3 linked regions of the Haladaptatus sp. R4 genome follow. The protein of the gene in region 2 binds, or shares a complex with, the protein of the main gene of each other region. Links are inferred from orthologs where the notes say so. Each region holds a gene or a part of one and is shown on either strand. Other genes may lie near its edges.

Region 1 (3,134 bases), 640 kb from region 2 along the record:
GTTTCATCTCCTCTATCCTTCGTATTTGTCTCACCCGAGCATCTCATCTGTCGTATTAACGATCTATATCAATTATATTGACTATTTCGGTGAGAGAGACAATTTTCCGAAATCGATTTTCACGAGGTATCGAAATTACCGAAGGGGTAGAAGGGGTAGTAAACTACGGGCGAGAGCCAACAGAACATGTAATGCTTCAGTCTACACAAGAATCGAGAATCACAGAAATCAGTAGAAATGACTCTGTTCGAGAGTTGAAAGTTCAGAAAGCGCCCGAGGCGGGATTTGAACCCGCGTCACAACCGTGACAGGGTTGTATGATGGGCCACTACACCACCCGGGCCTTCGCATTCACTTCTTTCTGGCTTGTACTCTTAAGGCTTTCCAATGACGTTCCGTATGTGGATTCGTGCCGAGCTATGTTAACGCATCCCGCTTGCCCAAACCATTTATACCAGAACGGAGTAGATAGCAGTGTTCAGTTGGCTGCCTCCGTCCGGTGCGGAGGTATTCGGGATAGCCGAGCGTGTGCGAACCTTGTTTAGCAAGCCTTAAATGAGTGCTACGTGTAATACCCTGTAGTATCTCGTGATAGCCATTTCTCCCGCTAGCCGGAAACTCGTGCACACATGGTAGACGTAAGCCAACACAAAATGGTTCCGGAGCACACCATCGTCGATTCGGACGAACTCGACGAAGTGCTCGCGGAATACGACATCAAGAGTACAGACCTGCCGAAGATCAAACGGACCGACCCAGCACTGCCCGACGACGCAGAGCCGGGTGACGTTATCAAAATCGTCCGCGACTCACGAACGACCGAACGAGCAGTCGTGTATCGACTCGTGGTGGAATAATGCAACAGCAAGATCGACGCGAACTATCGAGGGAGTATTTCTCGAAAGAACGACTCGCGGAGCATCACTACCGCTCGTTTAACGCCTTCCTGAACCGAGGCATGCAGGAAGTCGTTACCGAGAAGGGAATCATCGACACCGACATCGGTGACAAGGAAGGAGAGGAACCGGTGTTCGTCGAACTGGGCGACATTCGTGTGGTCACTCCGCGCGTGCGCGAGGCGGACGGGAGTGAAGAACTCCTCTACCCGCAGGAGGCACGCCTCCGTAACATCACGTACTCCGCGCCGGTGTTCATGGAGATGACCATCGTCAAAGGCGAAGGCGACGACAAACGCGTCGTCGATTCGACCGAGACGAAGGTCGGACGGATGCCGATCATGGTCGGCTCCGAGAAGTGTAACATCGCCAACTTCGAGGAGGACGACTTGGTCGAAATCGGTGAGGACCCCGCCGATCCCGGCGGCTACTTCATCGTCAACGGTTCCGAGCGGGTGTTGATGACCTCCGAGGACCTGGCACCGAACAAGATTCTCGCCGAGTACGACACGAAGTACGGCGACGAGATTCAGGTCGCAAAGACGTTCAGCCAGCGCCGAGGATACCGTGCCTTGGTTCTGGTCGAGCGCTCGCGTGACGGCCTGCTCGAAGTGTCGTTCCCGTCCGTTTCGGGGAGCGTCAACTTCGTCACGCTCGTTCGTGCGCTGGGACTCGAATCCGACGAGGAGATCGTCCACCGAGTCTCCGACGATCCGGAAATCGTGAAGTTCATGCTCGAAAATCTGGAGGCCGCCGAAGTCCAGACGCAGGAGGAGGCAATCGAAACCCTCGGGAAGCGGGTCGCCTCCGGGCAGGGCAAGAACTACCAGTTGAAACGAGCGAACTACGTCATCGACCGCTATCTCCTGCCGCACCTCCACGAGGACGGTGTCGAGGAGGAGGAAGTTCGCATCAACAAGGCGTACTACCTCGCCCGGATGGCCGAGGCGTGTTTCGAACTCGCACTGGGTCGGCGCGACTCGGACGACAAGGACCACTACGCCAACAAGCGACTGAAGGTGTCCGGCGACCTGATGAAGGACCTGTTCCGGACGGCGCTGAACAAGCTGGCACGCGACGTGAAGTACCAGCTCGAACGCGCGAACATGCGTAACCGACAACTGTCCGTGAACACGGTGGTTCGGTCGGACGTTCTCACCGAGCGTCTCGAACACCCGATCGCGACGGGGAACTGGGTCGGTGGCCGCTCCGGCGTGTCGCAGTTGGTCGACCGGACGGACTTCATGGGTGTGCTGTCACACCTTCGCCGTCTCCGCAGTCCGCTCAGTCGTTCGCAGCCTCACTTCGAGGCACGTGACCTACACGCGACCCAGTGGGGTCGCATTTGCCCGTCCGAGACGCCGGAAGGGCCGAACTGTGGACTGGTGAAGAACTTCGCGCAGGCGATGGAACTCAGCCAGAACATCGAGGACGAACAGGAACTGAAACAGGAACTCTCGTCGATGGGCGTCGAGGGGATTCCCGGAATCGAGAGCATCGAAGGGAGCGCAGACTGATGAGTCAGGGACGAGAAGCCAAAGTATACGTCAACGGTAGTTTGGTCGGAACACACCCCGACCCCGAACAGCTTGCAGATCAGGTCCGCGAGGCGCGCCGACGGGGCGACGTCAGCGAGATGGTCAACGTCTCGGTCAAGGGACGCACCAGCGAGGTCATCATCAACGCCGACGCGGGGCGCGCACGCCGCCCGCTCCTCGTGGTCGAGGACGGCGAAACGCGCATCACGGACGAGGAAACCGAGGCGCTCAAGCAGGGCGACCTCTCGTTCGAAGACCTCGTCGAGCGTGGGAAGATCGAGTTCATCGACGCCGAGGAGGAAGAGGACATCTACGTCGCCGTCGATGACACCGAGTTGAACGAGGACCACACACACCTCGAAATCGACCCGCAACTCATCTTCGGTATCGGTGCCGGGATGATTCCGTACCCGGAGCACAACGCCAGCCCGCGGATTACGATGGGTGCAGGGATGATGAAGCAGTCGCTCGGTCTGCCGTCGGCGAACTACCGCATTCGCCCGGACACGCGACAGCACCTCTTCCACTACCCACAGCTCTCGATGGTGAAGACGCAGACGACGGAACAGATCGGGTTCGACGACCGACCCGCCGCACAGAACTTCACCGTCGCGGTCATGAGCTACGAAGGGTTCAACATCGAGGACGCGCTCGTCATGAACAAGGGGTCCGTCGAACGCGCGCTCGCGCGTTCGCACTT
Region 2 (3,053 bases):
CGTCCGGGTCGTCAAGCCCCGAGATGTGGGCCGTGTTCCGGATCCCGTTACGAATCGTCTTCCGACGCTGGGTGAAGACCGCCTTCACGAAGTCGAGGAAGAACGCCTCGTCGTCCACCTCGTACTCCGGGTCCCTGGGGGTCGTCCGAACGATTGCGCTCTCGACTTCGGGTTGCGGCGCGAAGGCTTCGCGCGGGACGGTTTCCACGACCTCCACGTCGGCGTAGTGCTGTGCCGTCACCGACAGCCTGCCGTACTCGTCGCTTCCGGCCTCGGCGGCCATGCGCTCGGCGAACTCCCTCTGGAACATGAGGATCATGGGTTTGCCGAGCGGGAGCAATCGAAACGCTATCTCGCTCGAAATTCCGTACGGGAGGTTGGCGATACACGCCGAAAAGTCGGGGAGTTCGACCGACAGCGCGTCGCCCTCCACAACAGTCAAATGCCCCGCTTCACGCTCCGCTCGAAACTCGCGGCGGAGGAAATCGGCGAATTTCGGATCGCGTTCGACGACCGTCACGCGGTCGGCGACCGCGAGCAGGCGGTCGGTGAGGACGCCCGGTCCGCCACCGATTTCGAGCACGTGGTCGAGACGCATCTCCTCGGCGTACGTCGGTATTCTATCGACGACTCGGTCGTCCACGAGGAAGTGCTGGTCACGGTTCGGGTTCCCCCGCGCGCCGGCGCGTCGGATCAGCGCATCGGGGTCTCTCCGTCCGGGTTCCTCGGGTGGCGAGCGTTCCATCGTTGCCCCCTCCTACCGGAGCGAGTGGCGTAAACCCACCGAGTTGCGACTGGGAGTCGTTCCGGAAATGCGCACGGAAACGATGCGCGGAAGAAACGTAATACCCGTCAGTCGTGACGGGCGAACGTTCGGTATTTCAGATCGTCCGAGCGGATCTCTTCGAGGATCCGCTCGACGAGGACCTCCTTCGGGTTGTGAAGTCCCGAAACACGGTCTTCGAGGTCGTCGAAGCTCTCGAACGGCTTCCGCTTTCGCGTTTCCAGCACGTGGTTTCGCAGTTTCTTCCCGATACCGGGAAGCAGGTTCAACTGGTGGAGTCGGAGGGTGATCGGTTGGGCGTCGTTGTAGAAGTCAACGAACCGCCTCTCGTGGCGGTCGACGATGTCCGCGACGGCGTGTTCGAGTTCCGACTGTGCGGCGGAGGTGAGGTCATCGTAGGGGATTTCGCGCACGTTGGTGACGTTTTCGCGCGCCTCCGGGGGTTCGATCGGAATGCTGTCGCCGATACCGACGCTCTCCCCCTGTTCGAGCGTGAGTTCGAGGAGGTGGAAATCAGATTCGGTGAGGACGTAGGCGACTGGCTCTTTCTGGTATTGCGGACGGTCGTCTTCTGCCCGACCGTTCGGCAGGAAGTCGAGTACAACAGCCGACGCTTCGCTGTCAGTCTCGGATTCACTCATTGGGCTGGAATACGGCGACGAGCAACTTAAAGAATCGGTGAAGCTACTCGTACTTCGCCACGACGTTCAGTATCTCGTCCAGCTCGTCGCCCGAGAGGGTAAACCGCTCCTGTGCGTACACCGCGCGCAGTTCGTCGCGGTCCTGCGGCAGAAGGTCGGCGATTTTGTAGCCCGTCTGCTCGTCCACCTTTTCGAGTTCGAGCAGCTCGGCGACCAGCTCGCGGGATTCCTCGGCATCGAGGGCCGCGAACCGGTTGACGTGCTCGATGGCCCGGGAGAGGTTGTACGGCATCTCGCGGGTTTCATCCAGCGCACGTTCGCGCTCGATGTCCGCGAGGAGCTCCTTCGCCTCGGGCGTGGTGAGATACTCCTCGTCGAGCTTTTCCTTGAAGATAGTCATAGCTTACTTCTGTTCGCGGAGGTGTGCGGGCTGGGTGATGAGCGTCTTTTCCTTGCCACCGTCGTTGATGATGACCTTGTATGCTTTACCCTGCTTTCCGACGACTTCGCCTGTGCGACCGTTGAATCGCGGGTGGAAGCGTCCTTTTCGCACGCTCGGGTCGATCTTGAGGTGGACTTTCTGTCCGTTCTCGTACTGCTGGACTGCACGCTGTGGTGGCGAGGTGCCACGGTCGCGGGGGTTGTTCGACAGTTTTTCTCGGGTGGTGTTGTACGGTCCGTTCGAGCTCGGCATAGTCGTATGACGCTCTTGTTCAGTGACGGTTATAAAAGATACGTTCCTCGTCGGGGAAAACCGCCTCCCCGTGCCGATCGTTCACACTCGTTTTCGGTTCGTCGGTTTTGGCGTCACAGTTCGGGGTCTCAGTTCGAAGTCACCAGCGATGATGAACCGCGTCGGCCACGTGTGCTTCGTAAATCTCGTTCGTGCGCTCCCGCTCCTCGGCGGTGAGCGGCGGGAGGGATGCGGCGACGACGTTCTCCCGAATGTGGTCCGGACTGGTCGACCCCGGAATGACGGTCGAAACCGCGTCGTGGTCGAGTATCCAGCGGAGCGAGAACTGCGCCATCGTCGCGTCCTCGGGCACCAACCGTTCGAGTTCGTCCACCGCTTCGAGCCCCCGTTCGTACGGAACGCCCGCGAACGTCTCGCCGCGGTCGAAGGCTTCCCCTTCGCGGTTGAAGTTCCGGTGGTCGTTCTCCGGGAACTCCGTTTCCTTCGATAGCTGTCCGGTCAGCAGGCCGGACGCCAGGGGAACGCGAACGATTACGCCGATGTCGAGTCGGCGCGCTTCCTCGAAGAACAGCTCCGCCGGACGTTGACGGAACGGGTTGAAGATTATCTGGACCGTCTCGACACCCGGATATTCGATGGCTTTCAGCCCCTCCTCGACGCGTTCGACGCTGACGCCGTAATGGTCGAGTTTACCCTCCGCCTTCAAGTCGTCCAGCGCGTCGAACGTTTCCGGCCGATAGTAGACGTCCGTCGGCGGGCAGTGTAGTTGAAGCAGGTCGAGCGAATCCATATCAAGATTCGTCCGGCTCCGGTCCACGAACTCGCGGAGATTCGATTCCGCGTATCCGGACGCCTCGTGCGGGTCGAGTCGTCGTCCGGCCTTCGTCGCCACGACGGGCCGTTCGTCCGTCTCGTACTCCGCGAGCACGTCGGC
Region 3 (3,157 bases), 640 kb from region 2 along the record:
TGTCCTCGGTCGTCAGGTCGATACCGAGCGCCTTCTCGATGGATTTCCGGTCGGCCTCGCGCGGGCGGAACTCCCCGGAAATGATCTGGTTGATGCGCGATATCTCGATACCCGTCTTGTCCGCCAACTCCTGTGGCGCCATGGGTTCGAGGTCCTCGTCCTCCTCGCCGTTCTCGTCACGGCCCTGCATCCGGGAGGCGATTCGCTCGGAGTACTCGCTCGTGAGCACCTGTTGGACCTCGTAGTAGGTCGTCGGCTTCTCGTGGTTGATGTCGTACTGGACTTCACCACAGTGCGGACAGCGGTCCTTCTTCCGCGCCTCGCGGATGGCCGCCTTCGTCACGTCGGTGATGTCGTTGCCGAGTTCCTTCGTCCGCGTGAGCATGCCGTGGTACTTCTCCTGTTCTTCCTCGGTGAGCAGGAGTCGGGAACAGTCGCGGCACGTCCCGCGAAGCAGTCGGCGGATGAGTTTCGTGAAGCCGACGTGGATGACCGGCGCGGCCAGTTCGATGTGACCGAAGTGGCCGTTGCACGACCCGGAGTGTTGTCCGCAGGTCTTGCATTCCAGACCGGGGTCGATGACGCCCAATCGCGGGTCCATCAGCCCCATGTCGATGGGGAATCCGTCGTCGTCGTACGTGTCGGCGGTGATGATCTTCGTCGCCGACATCTCTCGGTACTCCTCCGGGTCCATCAGCCCGAAGCTGATGGATCCGATTTCCTTGGGAGTTTGACTTGTTGCCATTAGACTGCGTCCTCCAGTTCGAGTCGCGGCGCGATGCCAAGCGCCTTCATCTCGTCGAGCAGGAGCTTGAACGCGTAGCTCATCTCGATTTCGTGAATGTCCGTTTCTTCCTCACAGTTCGGGCAGTACACACGGTTCTGGTCGATGTTCTCGACCGCGCTCATTCCACACTGACCGCAGACGTAGATCCATTCGCGGTCGGAGGAGTCGAGCAGTCGCTCCTTGAGCGCCAGCGCGGCACCGTGTCCGATGAGCACCTCACGCTCCATCTCACCGACGCGGAGACCACCCTCGCGGGCACGTCCTTCCGTCGGCTGGCGCGTGAGCACCTGCACCGGTCCACGCGAACGAGCGTGGAGTTTGTTCGACACCATGTGGTAGAGCTTGTGGTAGAGAATGGTGCCGACGAAGATTTCAGCTTCAATCTTCTCGCCCGTCACGCCGGAGTACATGATTTCCTTCCCCGACGATTTGTACCCGCGTTCCTGCAGCGCGGCGCGGAGGTCCTCTTTATCCTCGCCGGTGAACGCGGTTCCGTCCACGCGACGGCCTTCCATCGCGCCGACTTTCCCGCCAATCATCTCCAGCACGTGACCGACCGTCATCCGCGACGGCAGCGCGTGCGGGTTGACGATGAGGTCCGGGACGACCCCTTCCTGCGTGAAGGGCATGTCCTCCTGCGGTGCGATGTGACCGACGACACCTTTCTGTCCGTGTCGCGACGCGAACTTGTCCCCGAGTTCCGGGATTCGCTCGTCACGAACGGACACCTTGGAGAGCTTCGAACCGTCCTCGCCCTCCATCAGCGTGACCGTGTCCACGACGCCGGATTCGCCCGAGCGCATCGTGACACTGGTTTCGCGGCGCTTCTGTGGTGACAGGCCACCCATGTCGTCCGGCTCTTCGAGGAATCGCGGCGGACTCGTCTTCCCCAACAGAACGCTGTTCTCGTCCACGCGCGTCTCGGGGTTGACCAGTCCGTCCTCGTCCAGATGCGTGTACGCGTCCTCACCGCGGGCACCGCGCACGTCGTCGCCCGGAATCTCGAAGCGGTCTTCCTGTCCACCAGGGTAGCGGCGTTCCTCACCCTCGTAGGTACGGAAGAAGTGCGAACGCGCGAGCGCGCGTTCGACGGACCCCTTGTTCATGACGAGCGCGTCCTCGATGTTGAACCCTTCGTAGCTCATGACCGCGACGGTGAAGTTCTGTGCGGCGGGTCGGTCGTCGAACCCGATCTGTTCCGTCGTCTGCGTCTTCACCATCGAGAGCTGTGGGTAGTGGAAGAGGTGCTGTCGCGTGTCCGGGCGAATGCGGTAGTTCGCCGACGGCAGACCGAGCGACTGCTTCATCATCCCTGCACCCATCGTAATCCGCGGGCTGGCGTTGTGCTCCGGGTACGGAATCATCCCGGCACCGATACCGAAGATGAGTTGCGGGTCGATTTCGAGGTGTGTGTGGTCCTCGTTCAACTCGGTGTCATCGACGGCGACGTAGATGTCCTCTTCCTCCTCGGCGTCGATGAACTCGATCTTCCCACGCTCGACGAGGTCTTCGAACGAGAGGTCGCCCTGCTTGAGCGCCTCGGTTTCCTCGTCCGTGATGCGCGTTTCGCCGTCCTCGACCACGAGGAGCGGGCGGCGTGCGCGCCCCGCGTCGGCGTTGATGATGACCTCGCTGGTGCGTCCCTTGACCGAGACGTTGACCATCTCGCTGACGTCGCCCCGTCGGCGCGCCTCGCGGACCTGATCTGCAAGCTGTTCGGGGTCGGGGTGTGTTCCGACCAAACTACCGTTGACGTATACTTTGGCTTCTCGTCCCTGACTCATCAGTCTGCGCTCCCTTCGATGCTCTCGATTCCGGGAATCCCCTCGACGCCCATCGACGAGAGTTCCTGTTTCAGTTCCTGTTCGTCCTCGATGTTCTGGCTGAGTTCCATCGCCTGCGCGAAGTTCTTCACCAGTCCACAGTTCGGCCCTTCCGGCGTCTCGGACGGGCAAATGCGACCCCACTGGGTCGCGTGTAGGTCACGTGCCTCGAAGTGAGGCTGCGAACGACTGAGCGGACTGCGGAGACGGCGAAGGTGTGACAGCACACCCATGAAGTCCGTCCGGTCGACCAACTGCGACACGCCGGAGCGGCCACCGACCCAGTTCCCCGTCGCGATCGGGTGTTCGAGACGCTCGGTGAGAACGTCCGACCGAACCACCGTGTTCACGGACAGTTGTCGGTTACGCATGTTCGCGCGTTCGAGCTGGTACTTCACGTCGCGTGCCAGCTTGTTCAGCGCCGTCCGGAACAGGTCCTTCATCAGGTCGCCGGACACCTTCAGTCGCTTGTTGGCGTAGTGGTCCTTGTCGTCCGAGTCGCGCCGACCCAGTGCGAGTTCGAAACACGCCTCGGCCATCCGGGCGA

The links.
Region 1: A4G99_RS10015 (region 2) and A4G99_RS13270 share a complex: the UniProt entries of both Methanocaldococcus jannaschii proteins name them as parts of the RNA polymerase complex. The link is inferred for Haladaptatus sp. R4 from one-to-one orthologs.
Region 3: A4G99_RS10015 (region 2) and rpoB share a complex: the UniProt entries of both Methanocaldococcus jannaschii proteins name them as parts of the RNA polymerase complex. The link is inferred for Haladaptatus sp. R4 from one-to-one orthologs.

Annotation. Positions count from the first base shown.
Region 1 is NZ_LWHG01000021.1:737,556-740,689, forward strand. Bases 159-3,134 are described here. They hold A4G99_RS13270 (DNA-directed RNA polymerase subunit B''), read left to right. Parts: upstream 159-856; coding sequence 857-2,413; downstream 2,414-3,134. Other genes in these bases: A4G99_RS13265 (DNA-directed RNA polymerase subunit H), read left to right, coding at 630-857; rpoB (DNA-directed RNA polymerase subunit B), read left to right, coding at 2,413-3,134. Outside these bases: A4G99_RS13255 (group I intron-associated PD-(D/E)XK endonuclease), read right to left, coding at 1-47. UniProt on the Methanocaldococcus jannaschii protein: DNA-dependent RNA polymerase (RNAP) catalyzes the transcription of DNA into RNA using the four ribonucleoside triphosphates as substrates. The Rpo2 subunit (Rpo2N and Rpo2C in this organism) is implicated in DNA promoter recognition and in nucleotide binding.
Region 2 is NZ_LWHG01000021.1:98,745-101,797, reverse strand. Bases 148-3,042 are described here. They hold A4G99_RS10015 (RNA polymerase Rpb4 family protein), read right to left. Parts: upstream 1,826-3,042; coding sequence 1,469-1,825; downstream 148-1,468. Other genes in these bases: A4G99_RS10005 (aldo/keto reductase), read right to left, coding at 2,259-3,042; A4G99_RS10010 (50S ribosomal protein L21e), read right to left, coding at 1,829-2,119; A4G99_RS10020 (DUF655 domain-containing protein), read right to left, coding at 853-1,425; A4G99_RS10025 (16S ribosomal RNA methyltransferase A), read right to left, coding at 148-745. Also shown: more of A4G99_RS10025, read right to left, coding at 1-147; more of A4G99_RS10005, read right to left, coding at 3,043-3,053. UniProt on the Methanocaldococcus jannaschii protein: DNA-dependent RNA polymerase (RNAP) catalyzes the transcription of DNA into RNA using the four ribonucleoside triphosphates as substrates. This subunit is less well bound than the others.
Region 3 is NZ_LWHG01000021.1:739,382-742,538, reverse strand. What follows is about bases 159-3,157. They hold rpoB (DNA-directed RNA polymerase subunit B), read right to left. Parts: upstream 2,572-3,157; coding sequence 745-2,571; downstream 159-744. Other genes in these bases: A4G99_RS13270 (DNA-directed RNA polymerase subunit B''), read right to left, coding at 2,571-3,157. UniProt on the Methanocaldococcus jannaschii protein: DNA-dependent RNA polymerase (RNAP) catalyzes the transcription of DNA into RNA using the four ribonucleoside triphosphates as substrates. The Rpo2 subunit (Rpo2N and Rpo2C in this organism) is implicated in DNA promoter recognition and in nucleotide binding.